Regions from separate parts of the Anaerosinus massiliensis genome, predicted to be linked through region 1. Evidence: a T-box and tRNA genes for the amino acid it is inferred to sense, from the RefSeq annotation. Region 1 holds a T-box; the other regions hold tRNA genes.
The links. The T-box of region 1 lies ahead of tyrS (tyrosine--tRNA ligase). A T-box ahead of a tRNA ligase gene usually reads a tRNA of that ligase, here a tRNA-Tyr.

Region 1 (5,871 bases):
CCAGAATCAAAAGCAACATGGTTATGTATATATGGATACGGCACCATATCAAGTATTAGCAAATCGATATATGTCGTATCATGAAATTAAGAATCTTCATGTTATGGAAGAAGTTTTCGAGCAATATTATAATAGTGGACGATTTAGAAATTCCACCCAATTATTGATTGATTCAAATGGTGGGAATGCTTTTTTATTTTATGAGAAATTAACCGAGTACTGGCAAAAAAGAAATTTACATTTAGTGGCGCATAAAACGAAATCTCTCTATCAATATTTATATGAATTTTGTCAGGAAATGCATCCAGAAAAAATGCAAATTTTAAAAGAAATTTTGAAATTTGATGCATTACTTTCTGATAAAGCCAGCATACGTCCAGAGTTTTTAGAATGGAACGAAAAATATAATAAAACGATATCCGATTTTTGGCGTGAACAAGGTGCTGAGAAATACATTGATGGTTACAAATTTACAACTTGGCGTGATATTAAAAAAAATTATCATATTGAAATTTTTTCGTTTGACATCCTAGCGTTTATCAAAAAAAGAGTGTTCATCTTAAAAAATTGTCCAGTTTTATTTTCGTTTACTGAAGACGAGACAAGTTATTTATTGATAGAAGAGCAAGCGTTTTTACAGGGAGAAGTAGAAAATGTTATATAATGTGTATTCCGATTATTTAAAAGAGCGCTATGGTGAAAAAGTATATAAATTGCCAGTCGGATTGCCAGTTACATGTCCCAATAGGGATGGAAGTTGTGGGGAAGATGGTTGCACTTTTTGTGGTGAAATTGGGGCAGGATATGAAAATTTGCCTGCTGACATGAGTGTGAGCGAGCAACTCTATACAAATAAGGCACATATAAAGCCAAAATATAAGGCAGAAAAGTTTATTGCTTATTTTCAAAATTTCAGTAATACATATCTACCTATTGAAGAATTAAGAAACTATATGGAAGAAGCTTGCCAAGATGATGTTGTTGGAATTGCTCTTGCAACAAGGCCAGATTGTATAAATGACAAATATCTAGAAATGATGGCGGAGATAAAAAGCAAGAAGAATATAGATATTTCTATTGAATTAGGTTTGCAAAGTGTGAATTACCATTCTCTAATCAAGGTAAAACGAGGGCATACTTTAGCTGAATTCTTAGATGCTGTTTATCGAATTAAAAAATATAAGTTGCAAGTATGCGCCCATTTAATTTTGAACTTACCTTGGGATGATAGGATCGATGTAATCGAAGATGCAAAAATTTTATCTGCACTTCAAGTCGATCAGGTAAAATTACATGCTTTATATATTGTAAAGGGCACACAAATGGCATATGAATATGAATCTGGCCAGTTAGACCTCATTTCAAGAGAAGAATATATTGAACGGGTGATTTTGTTTCTGGAATATTTAAATAAAGATATTGTTGTGCAAAGACTCATTGGACGGGCTCCAGAAAGTAATACTTTATTTAGCAATTGGAAGACTGGATGGTGGAAAATTCGTGATACAATTACAAAACTTATGGAAGAACGTACCACATATCAGGGGCGGCTTTGTAATTATTTAAATGGGCCTGCATTAAAAAAATATAGATGAGTTAATAAGTCGAAGCAAGTGGGTTTAGGAAGAAAAATACTTGTCTAAACGCTATCATGTATTTCTAGATTGCTAAAATATGATTTTATAACCGTTCGGCGATTGACATTATAATTTCAAATGAGTATAATTTATTCTAATATTAAATAAATGCGATGAATAGGATAAGTAAATTTGTATTACTTTTTAGAGAGCTATGGGTGGGTGCAACATAGTAGGTATGCAGATTGAAATACCCCGATGAGCAGTAGACTGAAAAATTTGGAGTTTAGTAGGTTGATACCGGATGGCTGCCGTTATAAGCTGCAAAGTTTTATTTGTGTGTAACAAATATTAATTTGGGTGGTACCACGGGTTAATTGTAGCTCGTCCCTATTTGAGGGACGAGTTTTTTGTTTATAAATTTATAATTGGAGGGATTTTTGTGAACGTTATCGATACTTTAAAAGAGCGTGGATTTATTGCACAAATGACACATGAGGAAGAAATTGTAGAATTATTTAAAAATGAAAGAGTTACTTTTTATATTGGATTTGACCCAACTGCAGATAGTTTACATGTAGGTCACTTTTTAGGCATGATGGTGATGGCTCATTTACAACGTGCAGGGCATCGTCCTATTTGTTTGATTGGAGGCGGGACAGGTACTGTCGGTGATCCATCAGGTAAAACGGATATGCGTAAAATGTTGACAAATGAGCAAATCGAACATAACTGTAATTGTTTTAAGAAACAAATGCAAAGATTTATCGATTTTACTGATGATAAGGCACTGATGTTAAATAATGCGGAATGGCTTTTGAAATTGAATTACGTAGAATTGTTACGAAATGTCGGTGCACATTTTTCTGTCAATCGAATGCTCACAGCAGAATGCTATAAACAAAGAATGGAAAAAGGTCTAACTTTTTTGGAGTTTAATTATATGATCATGCAGGCCTATGATTTTTGGGAGCTTAATAATAGATGCAATTGTAAATTGCAAATGGGCGGAGATGATCAGTGGTCTAACATTATCGCAGGGGTAGAATTAATTCGACGCAAAGAAGGAAAGCCTGCATATGGATTAACATTTCAACTTCTTACAACCAGTGAAGGTAAAAAAATGGGGAAAACAGAAAAAGGTGCTTTGTGGCTTGATCCAGAAAAAACTTCTCCATATGAATTTTATCAATATTGGCGTAATATTGCCGATGCGGATGTTGAAAAATGCTTAGCATTATTAACCTTTTTACCAATGGATGAAGTAAGACGATTGGGACAATTAAAAGATAAAGAAATTAATGAAGCAAAAAAAGTTTTAGCTTATGAAGTGACAAATTTAATTCATGGTCAAGCAGAAGCTGAACAAGCCAAGCAAGCAGCGGAAGCTTTGTTTGCGGGAGTTGGAAGCTTAGATCATGCTCCTACAATCAAAATTAAGGCAGAGGATATTGGAAACAAATTATTAGATTTGTTAACGAAAGAACAAGTTTTTGCTTCTAAAAGTGAAGGGCGGAGGTTAATTACACAGGGTGGAATATCGATTCAAGACGAAAAAATAACGGATATTGAGTTTATTTTGACAAGAGAATTATTCAAGGATCAAAGTTTGTTAATAAAGAAGGGTAAGAAAAAGTATTATCGTATTATAATTGAAGGATGATGGCAGTCTTTTGCGCAGTCATAAATAATATGATAAAATTAACAATGCTAATTTTTAATTAAGGGAGCGGTATTTTTATGTCAGGACATTCTAAATGGGCGAATATTAAACACAAAAAAGGAAAAATGGATGCTGTCCGAGGAAAGGTTACTACAAAAATCGGTCGTGAGATTACGGTCGCAGTTAGAATGGGTGGAAGTGATCCTACTGGGAATATGAAATTAAAACTCGCTTTAGCAAAAGCTAAGGCGAATAATGTACCCAAGGATAATATTCAAAGAGCAATTCAAAAAGGCTTGGGTGCAGTAGATGGAAACAATTATGAAGAAATGACTTATGAGGGGTATGGGCCGGCTGGTAGCGCTGTTATGATAGAAGTTATGACCGATAATCGCAATCGTACTGCTGCTGATATTCGGCACATTTTTTCGAAAAATGGTGGAAACCTCGGTGAAACTGGATGTGTTGGGTGGATGTTTAAGAAAAAAAGCGTTTTTGTAATAGAGAAAGAAGTATTTAATGATGAAGAAGCATTAATGATGCTTGCATTAGATGCTGGCGCTGAAGATTTTAAAGTGGAAGATGACGTCTTTGAAATTACAGGAACACCAGAAGATTTTGATGCTATTCAACAGATTCTTGAAGAAAATAAAATTGAACCTGCTGTATCTGAAATTAGTATGATTCCCGATACTACGATAAAATTAGAAGGTACTGATGCAATAAAAATGTTAAGAATGATTGAATCATTAGAAGATCATGATGATGTGCAAGACGTTTATTCTAATTATGATATTGATGATGCATTATTAGATGCATGATATCATGATATTCTAAGGAATATTTTGTATAATTATTTGAGCTTTTGGTAATAATGAGGCTAACATCACTTTTAAGGAGTGTTTTGGTTGGATCATTTAAAATTTACTAAAAGACAAATCGTGTTATTTATAACAACAATATCTTTTCTTAGCATTGGGTGTTTTTTATGGTGGTTTACGAATGAAAATAATAAAAATATGATTTCAAAAAATCAAGAAGTAAGTATGATTGATAATAAAATAAAAGTTAGGGCGGATACCCTGATTGTTCAAACTTTTTTCTATAGTAAATGTAATGAACAAGAAACAATACAATTTAAGCCTGACAAAAATTTAGTTGGGATGGATTATAAAACTTTTCAAAGTCAATACTCTAAATGGAATATTGAAAATTTCAGCGAAGAAAAGATCACAATGAGTTTACAGGTAAATGATTACTGCCGAGAGCATAAGGCAAATATGTTTTTGGGAATAAAAGATGGGTACGTTGCAATTTTCTATGGTAAGCCAGGACCAAAGGCCATTCTAAAAGAAATTACAAAAACACCAGTTAGTAATTTGCAGCCGCAGGCAATTGAAGAAATTAAGCAAGGTTTGATATTTTCATCAAAAGCGGAAATGTTATATATTCTTGAAGGTATGCAGTCAAAATAATAGAACAGGGACTAGATTTTAAAATTTGGTCCCTGTTTTTTTATGTGAATAAATTTGCAAAATGTTATATAATGATAAAAGTGATTTTTAAAGGAATCAATAGAATCATTGTCGAATTTATATAAAAACAGTATGTATGTTCGATTAAATTTATAGATAAAGGAAGCAAATATGTTAGCATTAGGAATAGACCCAGGAACAGCAATTTGTGGGTACGGATTGGTAGAAATGAGAGGAAATCATTTAAGAGCGATTGATTATGGCGCTGTCATTACGAGTCCAAAGAGTAAACCCGAGGATCGATTGCTTAAAATTCATCGAGAGTTAAACGGTATTATAAAAAAATATCAACCTGATGTTATGGGGGTTGAGCAACTATTTTTCAATAAAAATATCACCACGGCAATTCCTGTTGGTCAAGCTAGAGGTGTTATTTTATTAGCAGCAGCAGAAAACGAAATTGAGCTTGTTGAACGTACACCATTACAGGTAAAACAAGCGGTGGTTGGATATGGCAAAGCGACGAAGGATCAGGTGATTTATATGGTTGAAAAGCTTTTAAATTTACCGAAGAAGCCTCATCCAGATGATGTTGCGGATGCATTAGCAATTGCAATATGTACAACGCATTGTGTGAATAGTATAGTTTGGAGAAATAAATTATGATAGGATACATACGTGGTAAAGTAAGTCACATCATGATAGAATGTTGTTTTCTCGATGTACAAGGGGTTGGTTATCGAATTTTTGTAGCAGCCTCTACGAGAGAAAAGTTGGTTGTAAATCAAGAGATTACCCTGTTTACCTATTTAAATGTTCGTGAAGACGCAATGCATTTGTATGGTTTTTATACACAGATAGAATATGATTTATTTTTGAAACTTATTTCAGTATCTGGAATTGGTCCTAAAGTTGCGCTTGGCATTATGTCTGCAATTAGCGTGGAAGATTTATGTAAGTCAATTAGTCAGAAAAATATTACGATACTTACAAAATTACCGGGGATCGGTAAAAAAACGGCGGAACGGTTAGTTTTAGAATTGCATGATAAGTTGGGATTTGCAGTTACAGATGATATACCAGAAATGCTAGTAATGGATGATAAATCGCAAAATGCGGATGTGATCTCAGAAGCTAGTCTAGCCTTGGTAGCACT
Region 2 (5,871 bases), 3.3 Mb from region 1:
AGCCATAATATTAACACCAGCTTGACCTAGTGCAGGACCAACTGGAGGCGCTGGAGTAGCTTTCCCAGCAGGCACTTGTAATTTTACAAGCTTAACAACTTTTTTAGCCATATATATTACACCTCCTTAATATAAAACCAAATTAAATTTTCTCAACTTGGCTAAACTCCAATTCAACCGGAGTTTCACGTCCAAACATATTAACTAAAACTTTAATTTTACTACGTTCAGGACTTATTTCTGTAACCGTGGCCGCAAAATTTTCAAAAGCGCCAGAGTTAATGTGAACAGCTTGCCCAACTTCAATGTCAAAGCTAGGTTTAAGTTCTTCAATTCCCATAGATTTAAGAATACGTTTCACTTCAGTATCAGTGAGCGGTATAGGTTTAGTTCCAGAACCAACAAACCCGGTAACACCTGGTGTATTGCGAACAATATACCAAGATCTATCACTAACAATCATTTCAACCAATGCATATCCAGGGAAAACTTTCTTTTTCGTAATTTTTTTCTTGCCATCTTTATGTTCAACTTCATCTTCCATAGGTACAACTACACGAAATATTTCATCTTCCATACCCATCGAATGAACTTTCCGTTCAAGATTTGCTTTTACTTTGTTTTCATATCCAGAATATGTATGGATTACATACCATTTTTTTTCTGATTCCATCACTTAAGGGACGAAACTACGTCCCCCACCCCCTTAGCCGCCTTATCGTAGAATGACTTCGAGCATTTTAGCAAACACAGTATCACAAAGCCAAATCAGAATTGAAATAAAAACCACAGTAACAAAAACTACGCCTGTATACGTTACAAGTTCTTTTTTGTCAGGCCATGATACTTTTTTCACTTCAGATTTAACTTCACGAAAAAACCCTATTACGCTTGATCCTTCAGACTGTACAGCCGACTCTTCAGTAGCCAATCTTTTCACATCCCCATTATACTGCCACGCGGAACACAAGATTCGAAGTTATAATTACTTCGTTTCTTTGTGTAACGTGTGTTTCTTACAAAACTTGCAGTATTTATTGAATTCTAATCTATCTGGGTCATTTTTTTTGTTTTTATTGGTCTGATAATTACGCTGTTTACATTCAACGCAAGCCAATGTAACTGCATTACGCATCCTATGCACCCCTCTTGCCAGTAAATATACTACATTTCAAAATGTCACTAATATAATTTATCACACTTAGCATAAGCTGTCAATAAAATCAATGCAACATTTTAAGTTTTGTATTTACTGTTAAATAATCGTTAATCGTTACTTTTCATTATTTTATGTATTTTTATAGTCTTACCCAAATACATAAAATAAAAACCCCACACAGGGGTTTTTTGTTATTTATTTGGTGGCGGCGCAGAGATTTGAACTCCGGACACTGCGGGTATGAACCGCATGCTCTAGCCAACTGAGCTACGCCGCCATATTATGGAGCTAATGACCGGGATTGAACCGGTGACCTTATCCTTACCAAGGATACGCTCTACCGACTGAGCTACATCAGCGATCACTAACTTTTTTAGATTACTTGGTTGCGGGGACAAGACTCGAACTTGTGACCTTCGGGTTATGAGCCCGACGAGCTACCAACTGCTCCACCCCGCGATATTAAAATATAAAGTTAAAATGGTGGATGGGGTTGGATTCGAACCAACGAAGGCAGAGCCGGCAGATTTACAGTCTGCTCCCTTTAGCCACTCGGGAACCCATCCATGATTCAACTGGAGCTGGCGAGAGGACTTGAACCCCCAACCTACTGATTACAAGTCAGTTGCTCTACCAATTGAGCTACACCAGCCTTAAGAACATTATTTATTATACAAACTTTTCTACGGTTTGTCAACAACTTTTTTTAAATCACTTTTTGAAAAGTAATTTGGTTGCGGGGACAAGACTCGAACTTGTGACCTTCGGGTTATGAGCCCGACGAGCTACCAACTGCTCCACCCCGCGATTAAATATCTACCAACCGGTGACAATAAGTAATGTTATCATAGTTCAATTGATTTGTAAAGTGTTTTTATATAATAAATAATATATACTATTTTAAAACAAATATACTGCCTTACAAAAATAAAATACGAGCTGTGTACACAACTCGTATTTTATTTATTCTTAAGCAAACAAATAGCTGTATTTTGATTTAAATTCCTCAATTGTCATCTTAAACGCGTTCGCCAGACTTGCATCTTGCAAATCCTCTTCTACTAAACGAATCATAAACTCTTTTGCAATTTTATAGTTCATTGCATTGACATTCACTCTTCTTACAAGAGTCTTACCTGTTTCTGGATCACGCAAATCTTTAAAATAAAGTGGTACAGTTTCATTGTTTTGAATGGAGATCATAGCTGCGCTATCGCCATTCATTAGAAAGCGAACAGCTGCATACCCAAGTGAACGTGTATAATCAATATCATAAGAAATAGGCGGTGCACAACGCAGCTCGTAACCAATTTCTTTATCAACAATTGTAATTTTCACACCAATTTTAGCCAGCTCTTTTGCAACTTCTTTCTTTAATACTTCACCAAAATCAAGTTCTGAATAGCGGATATGTCCATGCTCATCCAAGCAGAGATCGCCGAGTGCTACGAAATCTTCTTCAGCAATTTTTTCAATAACACCTTCGGCTATAACAGCAACGCCATAATTCCGACCAGTCAAATAGCGTTTTACCATCGAGCATGTCAACATGTCAATGACTTGTTGCAATCTGATTTTAGGCGCACTGAATTCTTCCGGAATAATCGTAATAATTGCTCCGGCTGACTTTCCCATACCAAGTGCCAAATGCCCCGCTGTGCGCCCCATAGCGATTCCAAAATACCAGCGATTATTCGTAGTTCTAGCATCTTCCATTAAATTTTCCAGTACCATAGTACCAAGCGCTCTGGCTGTTTCAAATCCAAATGTCGGTATACCTTCTGGCAAAGGCAAATCATTATCTATTGTTTTTGGTACATGCACAACATGAATTGTTCTGCCAATAACTGCCGCATATTCAGCAACTTTGGATGAACTAAAAGCAGTATCGTCACCCCCAATTGTAACAAGGTGCGTTACACCAAGTTCGGTTAGCGTGTCTACAACTCTTTTTAAATCATCTTCTTGTTTCGTTGGATTAAAACGCGACATTTGCAAAATGCATCCGCCCGTTAAGTGTATTCGACTTACTAAATCATAATTTAAGTGAACAAATTTCTTTTCCCCCCTTGCCAATCGTGAAAATCCATCGTAAATGCCAATTACGTCCCAACAATTTTTTCTTGCTTCCATGGTAACAGCACTTATAACACTGTTAATTCCAGGCGCCGGACCACCTCCGCAGACAATTGCAATTACATTTTTACTCGATTTGTACATAACTTCCCCCTAAAAATAATAAAATTATAAGACCAAGTATCCTATCTGAATAAACCATATGATAGAACGAAACCATTATGTAATTGAGCACCAAAAAATAATATATTTAGAATATTATTAATTTTCTAAATATATTTGAATATGCTTAAGTATTCTCCGTATAAATAATAGATTCCTTCATAATATAAAAAATTTATATTATTTCTTCGTTTAATCCCCTATTCTTTCAATGAAAATTGATGCGTCAAAAAGCAAGCGAACCGTAAAAATGCTACCTGACTTATGAAGTCAGATAGCATTTTTAATTATCACCGAGTCCGCCACACAATCCATGCAATTGTTTGTTAATATTAGTTAACCCATTATAAACGCTATTGACATCTGCATCATCACCGCGATTATCTAAATAACGTTCTAATTTACGTTTTACACGCTGCAGTGCATTATCAATTGACTTTACATGTCGATCAAGTTCTACAGCAATCTCTTGATAGGATTTCCCATCAAGATAGGACATCAATACTTTCCATTCAAGATCACTCAAGATTTGTCCCATTTTAGCTTCGATATCAATAAATTCTTCGCGACTGATCACAAGTTCTTCCGGATCAGAAATCTTTGAACCAGATAAAACATCCAGCAATGTACGATCAGAATCTTCATCATAAATTGGTTTATTTAAAGATACATAAGAATTTAAAGGAATATGTTTTTGCCGCGTTGCCGTCTTGATCGCCGTAATAATTTGCCGTGTAACACAAAGCTCTGCAAAAGCTCTAAAAGATGATAATTTATCATTTCTAAAATCTCGGATTGCTTTATACAATCCAATCATACCTTCTTGAATAATATCTTCCCGATCTGCCCCAATCAAAAAATAAGAACGTGCTTTCGCCCTGACAAAATTCCGATATTTATTAATCAGATAATCTAGTGCGATATTATTATCATTTGCCTTAGCTTCAGCAACAATTTCTTCATCGGTCATATTCTCAAAATCATTAAATACTTCTTCACTTTGAGTATTAACTCGCATCGCACCGCCTCCTCACAAATTCTCTTATCACGATATAGTATTACGTTCAGAAATAGTAGCTTGTACTTTTGTGTCTCATATCTAAGCATCAAAAAAGAAAATGCGCCTTCGCGCCATTTCAAAATACTTTTCCATTGTCCACATTCTTTACAGCAAATTATACCCTAGGGCACACTCCTAGTCAACCCTCAATTGCTTAGTTCTCACTGTTTTCTCGAACGATTTAACGTCTTTTTCTAAGCTCATCCAATTTTTTAGCAATATCCGCCTTAATTCGACAACCAAGTTCGTGTCTTGAACGTTGTATTGTATTTTGTATATATTCTTCTTGAATTTTTTTCTTTGTTTTCTTAATTGCCTTACGAAGTTCTCTTGATGACATCCGATACGCACCAGCACCTAAAATAACTGTCTGTTCAGCATAGTCAGAAGTAACAACATACACTTCTTTACCTTCTCGTACCAAATTATAGGCTAATTTTTCTATATAACTATCGGCTGTTTCCCCTTCATCAGTATAAATGATAGCTAAATGCTGATTTATTTTTTCATAAGATTCCCCGTGAACTGTGAAAAAAGCATCAAATACAATTGTTATATCATACTGCTGAAAAGCTCCATATTCCATTAAACACTCCACCAATTTGTCCCTTGCCATCTCTAAATTATCTCTCATAGCAATCAACTCTGGCCAAGCATTAATGACATTATAACCATCTATGATAAAATATTCTCGTTTACCAGCTTTCATTCATCTTCTCCTGAAAGGTACTATATAAAAATCTAGAATTCAATACCTATTTTACATTATAACACAAAAGGTTAGCATTTTTGCTAACCTTTTGTGTTATTTATTTACTTTTAGCATACGCTGTTTTAATGACTCAAACATTAAGACTGACCCTGCAACCGATGCATTTAAGGAATTGATTTTACCGGACATCGGAATCTTCACTAAAAAGTCACATTGCTCTTTTGTCAAGCGACTAATTCCTTTTCCTTCTCCGCCAATAATAAGAACTAACGCCCCCGTCAGATCCGCTTCATAATAATTCTTCTCTCCATCCATATCTGCACCAACAACCCACATGCCCATTTTTTTTAGTTCCTTAATCGTTTGTGCGATATTGCCAATACGCGCTACAGGTACATATTCTACTGCACCAGCAGAAGTTTTTGCTACAGTTGCCGATAATGGACAACTCCTTCTTTTAGGAATAAGTACACCATGTACGCCAGCTGCATCTGCAGTCCGCAAAATTGCTCCTAAATTATGTGGATCCTCTAATTCATCTAATAATACAATGAACGGAGGCTGTCCAAGATCACTTGCTCTTTGTAAAATGTCTTCGATCTCCACATAATCCACCGGTGCACCATACGCGATCACGCCTTGATGTTTCAGCCCTTTTACAATCATATCGAGCTTGTTTATTTCAACCTCTTGCAGAATGAT
Region 3 (5,871 bases), 500 kb from region 1:
TTTTACAGATGAACGATATATTGCTTTTATGGATAATGGTGAAATCACAGAACGTCCTAAAGTCGGCGAAGAAATTACAGCGCGTGTAACTTTTTTACGTGAGGATGGACGTATCAATGTTTCTATGCGTCCAATCAAGGAAAAGGCAATTCCTGAAGATGTAGAAAATATTCTGCATATATTAAATGAACGTGGTGGGAAAATGCCTTACAGTGATTCGGCTTCTCCCGAAGTCATTAAAGACAAATTCAACATTAGTAAAGCTGCTTTCAAACGCGCATTGGGTTCCTTAATGAAAAGCGGTAAAATTGAACAGCGCGATGGATGGACGTATTTGAAAGATCAATCGTAATTTCTTGATAATATGTCAAAGATTGCAGGATTTTATAAAAAGAGTAGCGAAAAGTATACTATAACTTGGCAATTCATGATGATGATGGAATAAATAATTGAGTTTGCATTTGAAATGGAGGAACTTATATGAACGATACAAATACTAATATTGGTGATAAAAAAGGGATTTTATTGGAAACAGGTACAAATGAATTTGAAATTGTAGAATTTAACATTGGTGCAGTGAATTATGGAATCAATGTTGCCAAAGTTCGTGAGGTTATTACAAAAGTACCTGTAACAAAAATGCCGCAAGTGCATCCATACGTAGATGGTTTATTTACATTGCGTGGTCGTGTTATGCCTTTGGTGAATTTGCCACGCTGTTTAAAAGAAGGCGGAGAACAGGAACCTAAAAATATTATTGTAACGGAAATTAATGGATACAATATGGGATTCTTAGTTGACAATGTATCTCGTATTCATCGTATTTCTTGGACAGATATGGAACCTGCTCCAAATGTTGGCGATAATGCAATGGTTGTTGGTGTCATAAAAATGTCTGATAAAATTGTACTTTTATTAGATTTTGAAAAAATCATTGCTGAGATTAATCCAGAAGTTAATATAAAGTTATCTACTTTCGAGGAAACGAATCAAGATATAAAAACGAAACGCGCCGACCAGCATATCGTGATAGCAGAAGACTCTCCAATGCTGCGTGAGTTACTGGTGAGTACTTTGCATGAAGCTGGCTATAAAATGACAAAAGATTATAGCAATGGGCAATTGGCGTGGAACGCATTAGCTGAAATTGCAAATAGTACGACACCAGTGGAAGACAATGTGAGTATGATCATCTCAGATATCGAAATGCCGCAAATGGATGGACACCATTTACTGACGCTCATTCGTGCGAATTCAGCGTTACGTGAAGTCCCAGTGGTATTTTTCTCTTCGTTAATTAATGAAGAGACACGCCGTAAGGGTGATGCAATTGGTGCGAATGGTCAGATTTCTAAACCGGAGATTGGACAATTGATTTCTTTGGTGGATGAGTTGATTTTTGGGGAAAAATCAGTAGCAGTAGCGGAATAACTTTTAATATTACTAAAGTATGATTAAAGCAAGCAGTGAGGCAATTCGCTGCTTGCTTTTTGTATGGAAACAAATGCGATGAAATAAATAAAATAATTGAATAGCGCCTATACTATTTTATTAGGAGGTGTATTTATGAATTGTGATATCAAAGCTATGCTTGAAAATACTTTAGAAGCTAAACAAGAAATGGTAAGAGATTATCAGGAATTTGCTGACCATGTTCATGATGAAGAGATTGCTAAAATGTTTAAGCACTTTGCTGAAGGTGAAGCACTTCACGCAGTAAAATTAAAAGAAGCATTAAAAAGACAATAAATAAGAAAGAGAACAATTTAAAAAATTGTTCTCTTTCTTATTTATTGTAATAAAAAAACTCACAGTATATGTGAGTAAAAATTCATTATGGTGGCGGCGCAGAGATTTGAACTCCGGACACTGCGGGTATGAACCGCATGCTCTAGCCAACTGAGCTACGCCGCCAAAATGGTGGATGGGGTTGGATTCGAACCAACGAAGGCAGAGCCGGCAGATTTACAGTCTGCTCCCTTTAGCCACTCGGGAACCCATCCTTGATTTAAATGGAGCTGGCGAGAGGACTTGAACCCCCAACCTACTGATTACAAGTCAGTTGCTCTACCAATTGAGCTACACCAGCACGTCTTAACGACAATATTCATTATAGTAGAATAAAATTGATACGTCAATCATTTTTTTTGAAATATTGACATATTTAGCGATAAATTTGTTTTTTATATAATTTTATCGTATTTTATCATAATAGATAGAAAGGAAAAGATTAAAATATGCCGAAGTTTATTATTTATAGAAAATATTTTATAGAAAGTTGTATGTGAATGATGATACGGAAAAGTATTTGTGAAATATTATTTAAAGAAAGTGTAATTATCCCTTCAGTTAGGAATGTAGATGATTTTAAATTTGCACTGGCAAATACAAAGGCAGCAAGTATTATATTATTATTTGGTGATATTATCATATTGCCTTCAATCATTAAAGAAGCTAAGAAGTATAATAAACGGGTTTTAGTTCATTTAGATTTGTTGGGTGGCATTGGAAAAGATCGATCGGGCATTCAATATCTTGCTAGATTGGGGGTAAATGGTGCAATTACGACGAAACCACAATTAGTAAAATTTGCCCGTGAAGAAGGTATGATTGTGATTCAACGGTTGTTTGTCATGGATTCAGAAGCGTTAAAATCAGGCATTCATTTACTTAAAACATCTAAACCGGATGCAGTAGAAGTTTTGCCGGCATCTATTCCAAAATCAATTGTTGAAGAGTTGGTCAAAGAAACGGGGCTGCCAATTCTTGCAGGTGGTTTGATGCATACGCTTGGAGATGTAGAAGCCGCATTAAAAAATGGGATACAGGCAGTGAGTACGAGTAAAAAAGAATTATGGGAATAAATAAACGGAGTCATTGTATGTTGCAGTACAATGACTCCGTTTATTTACTTGATGCGTTTGTTTGTTTTTTTCGTTGTCACTGCAGAGGGCGGTACTGATTTGTGTTTGTAACCACAGTAGATAAAACATGCAAGTCCAATGAAAAAGACAATCAAACTCGTCATTTGAGCAGATTTGATTGTTAGACCTAAAACTTGGTTTGTGTAATCGCCACGCAAATATTCTAAGAAGAAACGTGCCAAAGAATACAACATCGTGTAAAGAATAAAAACTTGTCCTTTCGCATGAGATGTCGTACGGAAAATAAGAAGGATTGCAAAGATAATAATATCGATTTGACCTTCCCAAATTTCCGCTGGCCATAAGGGTTGATTGCCGTAGGTTTGATATGCAAGCGTAGTAGACGGATAAATAATACCATAAGACGATCCTGTTGGTGCACCAAATGCATCTCCGTTTAAAAGATTTGCGATACGCCCAATCGCTTGTCCTAAAATGATAGCAGGTGCAATAATATCTGCTAATGCCCAGGTATCGATTTTATGATGTCTGGTATAAAGAATACCGACGATTGCTCCCAACACGATACCACCTTGAATTGCCATGCCCCCTTGCCAAACATTAAAAATTTCAGTGATATGGTGTTGATAATAGCCCCAATCAAAAAAGAACACATCCCATAACCTTGCACCTATGATACCACCAAGACCGCAGTAGATTCCCATATCCACAATGTGATTATGCCAGCGTCCGTCCTGTTTTGCCAAAAAGTAGGCTACACCAGTAGCGAGTATAATACTCATGCTTAAGACTAAGCCATAAGCACGAATGGGAAAATCCCCAATAAAAAAAAGATACTGATACATATTGCCTCCTAGAATTTTCGAAATTGTGTAAAGGTATGCTTCATATTATAGAAGATAATTTTATAATAAGCAATTCAGCACTTTTCGTGCTTGAATTTTAAATCAGATTTCATTTATGTAAGCGGCTACAAATGTAATTTGGTGTAATTTTGTTTGGAAAGTTTGCTATAATCTATGTAGGTTGCTTTATCTTAGTTGCATAGATTAACGTAATCGCAAATAAGAGAAATGAAGCTCCCCAATATGACGCATATGGATGGATATATTGGTTTGCAAAGTAGGCAAGCATAGGGCCTAGTGCAGCACCAAAGTCAATGAGCAATGAATATAGTGTCATAACTTTCACTTTTGCAGAGTTTGTTGCCGCATCGGCGGCTAATGCGTCTGCTATCGTTGTTAATGAGGTTGCTGTGATTTGGAGAATCATAATGAAGAAAAACCATAGCAAAGTTGGTAGTTGGAAGGGTATGACGGCAAAGAGAATACTTGCAATACCGGTTGATACCAAGAATAAAGGATAGCGCCCGTGGATGCCGTCTGTTAAGCTGCCTATTTTAGGTGCGAGGAATGGTTCCCAAAGCCAACGAATCGCCTGTACGACTCCACCTAGTGAAGCGGCGCCGATAAGAAAACTTCCCCAAGAGATTGCAGAGGTATTGTGGATTTCAATTAAGTAACTTAATGTTGAGGTAAACATCCCTTGATAGATCATAGCAATCAGCATGCCTACACATAGGATGGAAAGAATATCTAAATTTTTAAAAAATGAAAATTGTACTTCTTTTTTCGCTGCTTCAGCAATCATTCCTTTAGATGATTTTTTTACGCAGAAGAAGACAACGGGAATACAGCATGCTGAAAGTGCTGCAAACCAAAGCGCTGTACTGCGTACCCCGATGATATCGGATAGAAACCCGCCTAGCAGCATACCGAAAAGGCTACCGAGTCGGTAAAGACCATTATATAAACCCATTAATTTGCCACGATTGAGATCTGTAGCGATATCAAGAATTGTAAAGTATGCACCTAATCGTAAAAACGTCCAGGCTAGCCCCCAGAGACAGCGAACCAAAATAAATAAAAGAAAATTAGAGATGATACCATAACTGCTTGTCGTTAACACGGTTAAAAATATAGCAATTAAAATTCCAGTTCGCGCACTTAATTTTTTATATAAATAGCTGACGAAGGGATTGAGTGGCAGGCGTACCAGCCGATTTACAGATAAAATAATTCCGACTTGCCATAAAGAGTCTAATCCCATGTCTTTCCAATGTGTTGGTAAGACCACGTAAAGCATAGAATCTCCTATGAGGCATGATGCGGTAATGAAAGATATAACGATGATGGACTGGGATCTTTTAGTTTGCATATGGTAGCATCTCCATTATATTTATGTCATTTTTTGAGTAGATTATTGATTTGGGATTCTTTGTATAATATATATGATAATAAATCATAAGTCTACTATATAATTCTGCAATGCATAAATTTCACAAAGATGAGCAGATAAAATTGTTTTTGAATTTTTTACAACTAAGATGCAGTGGAACTGCACTTGCTTTATATACCAAGAAGTATCTAAATAAAATTAAGGTCTGTCATATTGAGAAATACCGTTGCCTGTTAAGGCAAAGGTATTTCTCAATATGACAGACCTTTTAGGATGAAAGAGGTAAAAGTATGGACGGATGGTATTTGTAAAAGGATTATTTGGTTGCAGCAGACCATTCTTCAAAGGATTTTAATATTTCTTCTTTTGCTTCGCTGACGACACCTCCGTGCCATTCTTGTCCGGTATCGCTATCATACCAAGTATCTTTCGCACTGTAAGTATCGCTTGGTAAAAGTTTTTCTTGAACTGCATTTAACATACCGTCAAGTAAACTTTGTTTTAAGCTCTTTCGCAGTAATTTTGTACCTTGTTTTTCAGTCGTATTTACTTCTATGCCATCATCCGATGCATTGAGTTCGATATGACTAAGTAATTTATTTTCAGAATTTGCTGTTAAAATAGCTTGTCTTGCTGCATTGATCGCTTGGTCATGTGAAATACTATCATCAATGACACTGATTCTGACATTGCCAATAATAAATTTGTACATAAGATCGCCTCCTTATGGGATTAATAAATTTTATGC

Region 2: it encodes a tRNA-Tyr, which carries the amino acid that the T-box ahead of tyrS (tyrosine--tRNA ligase) is inferred to sense. The anticodon was not compared.
Region 3: it encodes a tRNA-Tyr, which carries the amino acid that the T-box ahead of tyrS (tyrosine--tRNA ligase) is inferred to sense. The anticodon was not compared.

Annotation. Positions count from the first base shown of each region.
Region 1 is NZ_LT575483.1:19,074-24,944, forward strand. It holds gene BN6559_RS00120 (B12-binding domain-containing radical SAM protein) at 1-664, shown strand, start outside; gene BN6559_RS00125 (TIGR01212 family radical SAM protein) at 654-1,595, shown strand; T-box leader at 1,742-1,972, shown strand; gene tyrS (tyrosine--tRNA ligase) at 2,020-3,240, shown strand; gene BN6559_RS00135 (YebC/PmpR family DNA-binding transcriptional regulator) at 3,318-4,061, shown strand; gene BN6559_RS00140 (BofC C-terminal domain-containing protein) at 4,149-4,715, shown strand; gene ruvC (crossover junction endodeoxyribonuclease RuvC) at 4,887-5,381, shown strand; gene ruvA (Holliday junction branch migration protein RuvA) at 5,378-5,871, shown strand, end outside.
Region 2 is NZ_LT575483.1:3,362,661-3,368,531, reverse strand. It holds gene rplK (50S ribosomal protein L11) at 1-111, opposite strand, end outside; gene nusG (transcription termination/antitermination protein NusG) at 143-673, opposite strand; gene secE (preprotein translocase subunit SecE) at 716-931, opposite strand; gene rpmG (50S ribosomal protein L33) at 986-1,135, opposite strand; tRNA gene BN6559_RS16050 (tRNA-Met) at 1,360-1,436, opposite strand; tRNA gene BN6559_RS16045 (tRNA-Thr) at 1,443-1,518, opposite strand; tRNA gene BN6559_RS16040 (tRNA-Met) at 1,543-1,618, opposite strand; tRNA gene BN6559_RS16035 (tRNA-Tyr) at 1,641-1,725, opposite strand; tRNA gene BN6559_RS16030 (tRNA-Thr) at 1,736-1,811, opposite strand; tRNA gene BN6559_RS16025 (tRNA-Met) at 1,891-1,966, opposite strand; gene pfp (diphosphate--fructose-6-phosphate 1-phosphotransferase) at 2,129-3,379, opposite strand; gene sigH (RNA polymerase sporulation sigma factor SigH) at 3,681-4,415, opposite strand; gene BN6559_RS16010 (NYN domain-containing protein) at 4,639-5,166, opposite strand; gene rlmB (23S rRNA (guanosine(2251)-2'-O)-methyltransferase RlmB) at 5,263-5,871, opposite strand, start outside.
Region 3 is NZ_LT575483.1:521,574-527,444, reverse strand. It holds gene BN6559_RS02850 (CvfB family protein) at 1-352, shown strand, start outside; gene BN6559_RS02845 (chemotaxis protein) at 481-1,431, shown strand; gene BN6559_RS02840 (ferritin family protein) at 1,567-1,749, shown strand; tRNA gene BN6559_RS02835 (tRNA-Met) at 1,838-1,914, opposite strand; tRNA gene BN6559_RS02830 (tRNA-Tyr) at 1,919-2,003, opposite strand; tRNA gene BN6559_RS02825 (tRNA-Thr) at 2,014-2,089, opposite strand; gene BN6559_RS02820 (glycerol-3-phosphate responsive antiterminator) at 2,289-2,864, shown strand; gene lgt (prolipoprotein diacylglyceryl transferase) at 2,909-3,730, opposite strand; gene BN6559_RS02810 (MFS transporter) at 3,903-5,102, opposite strand; gene BN6559_RS02805 (hypothetical protein) at 5,440-5,835, opposite strand.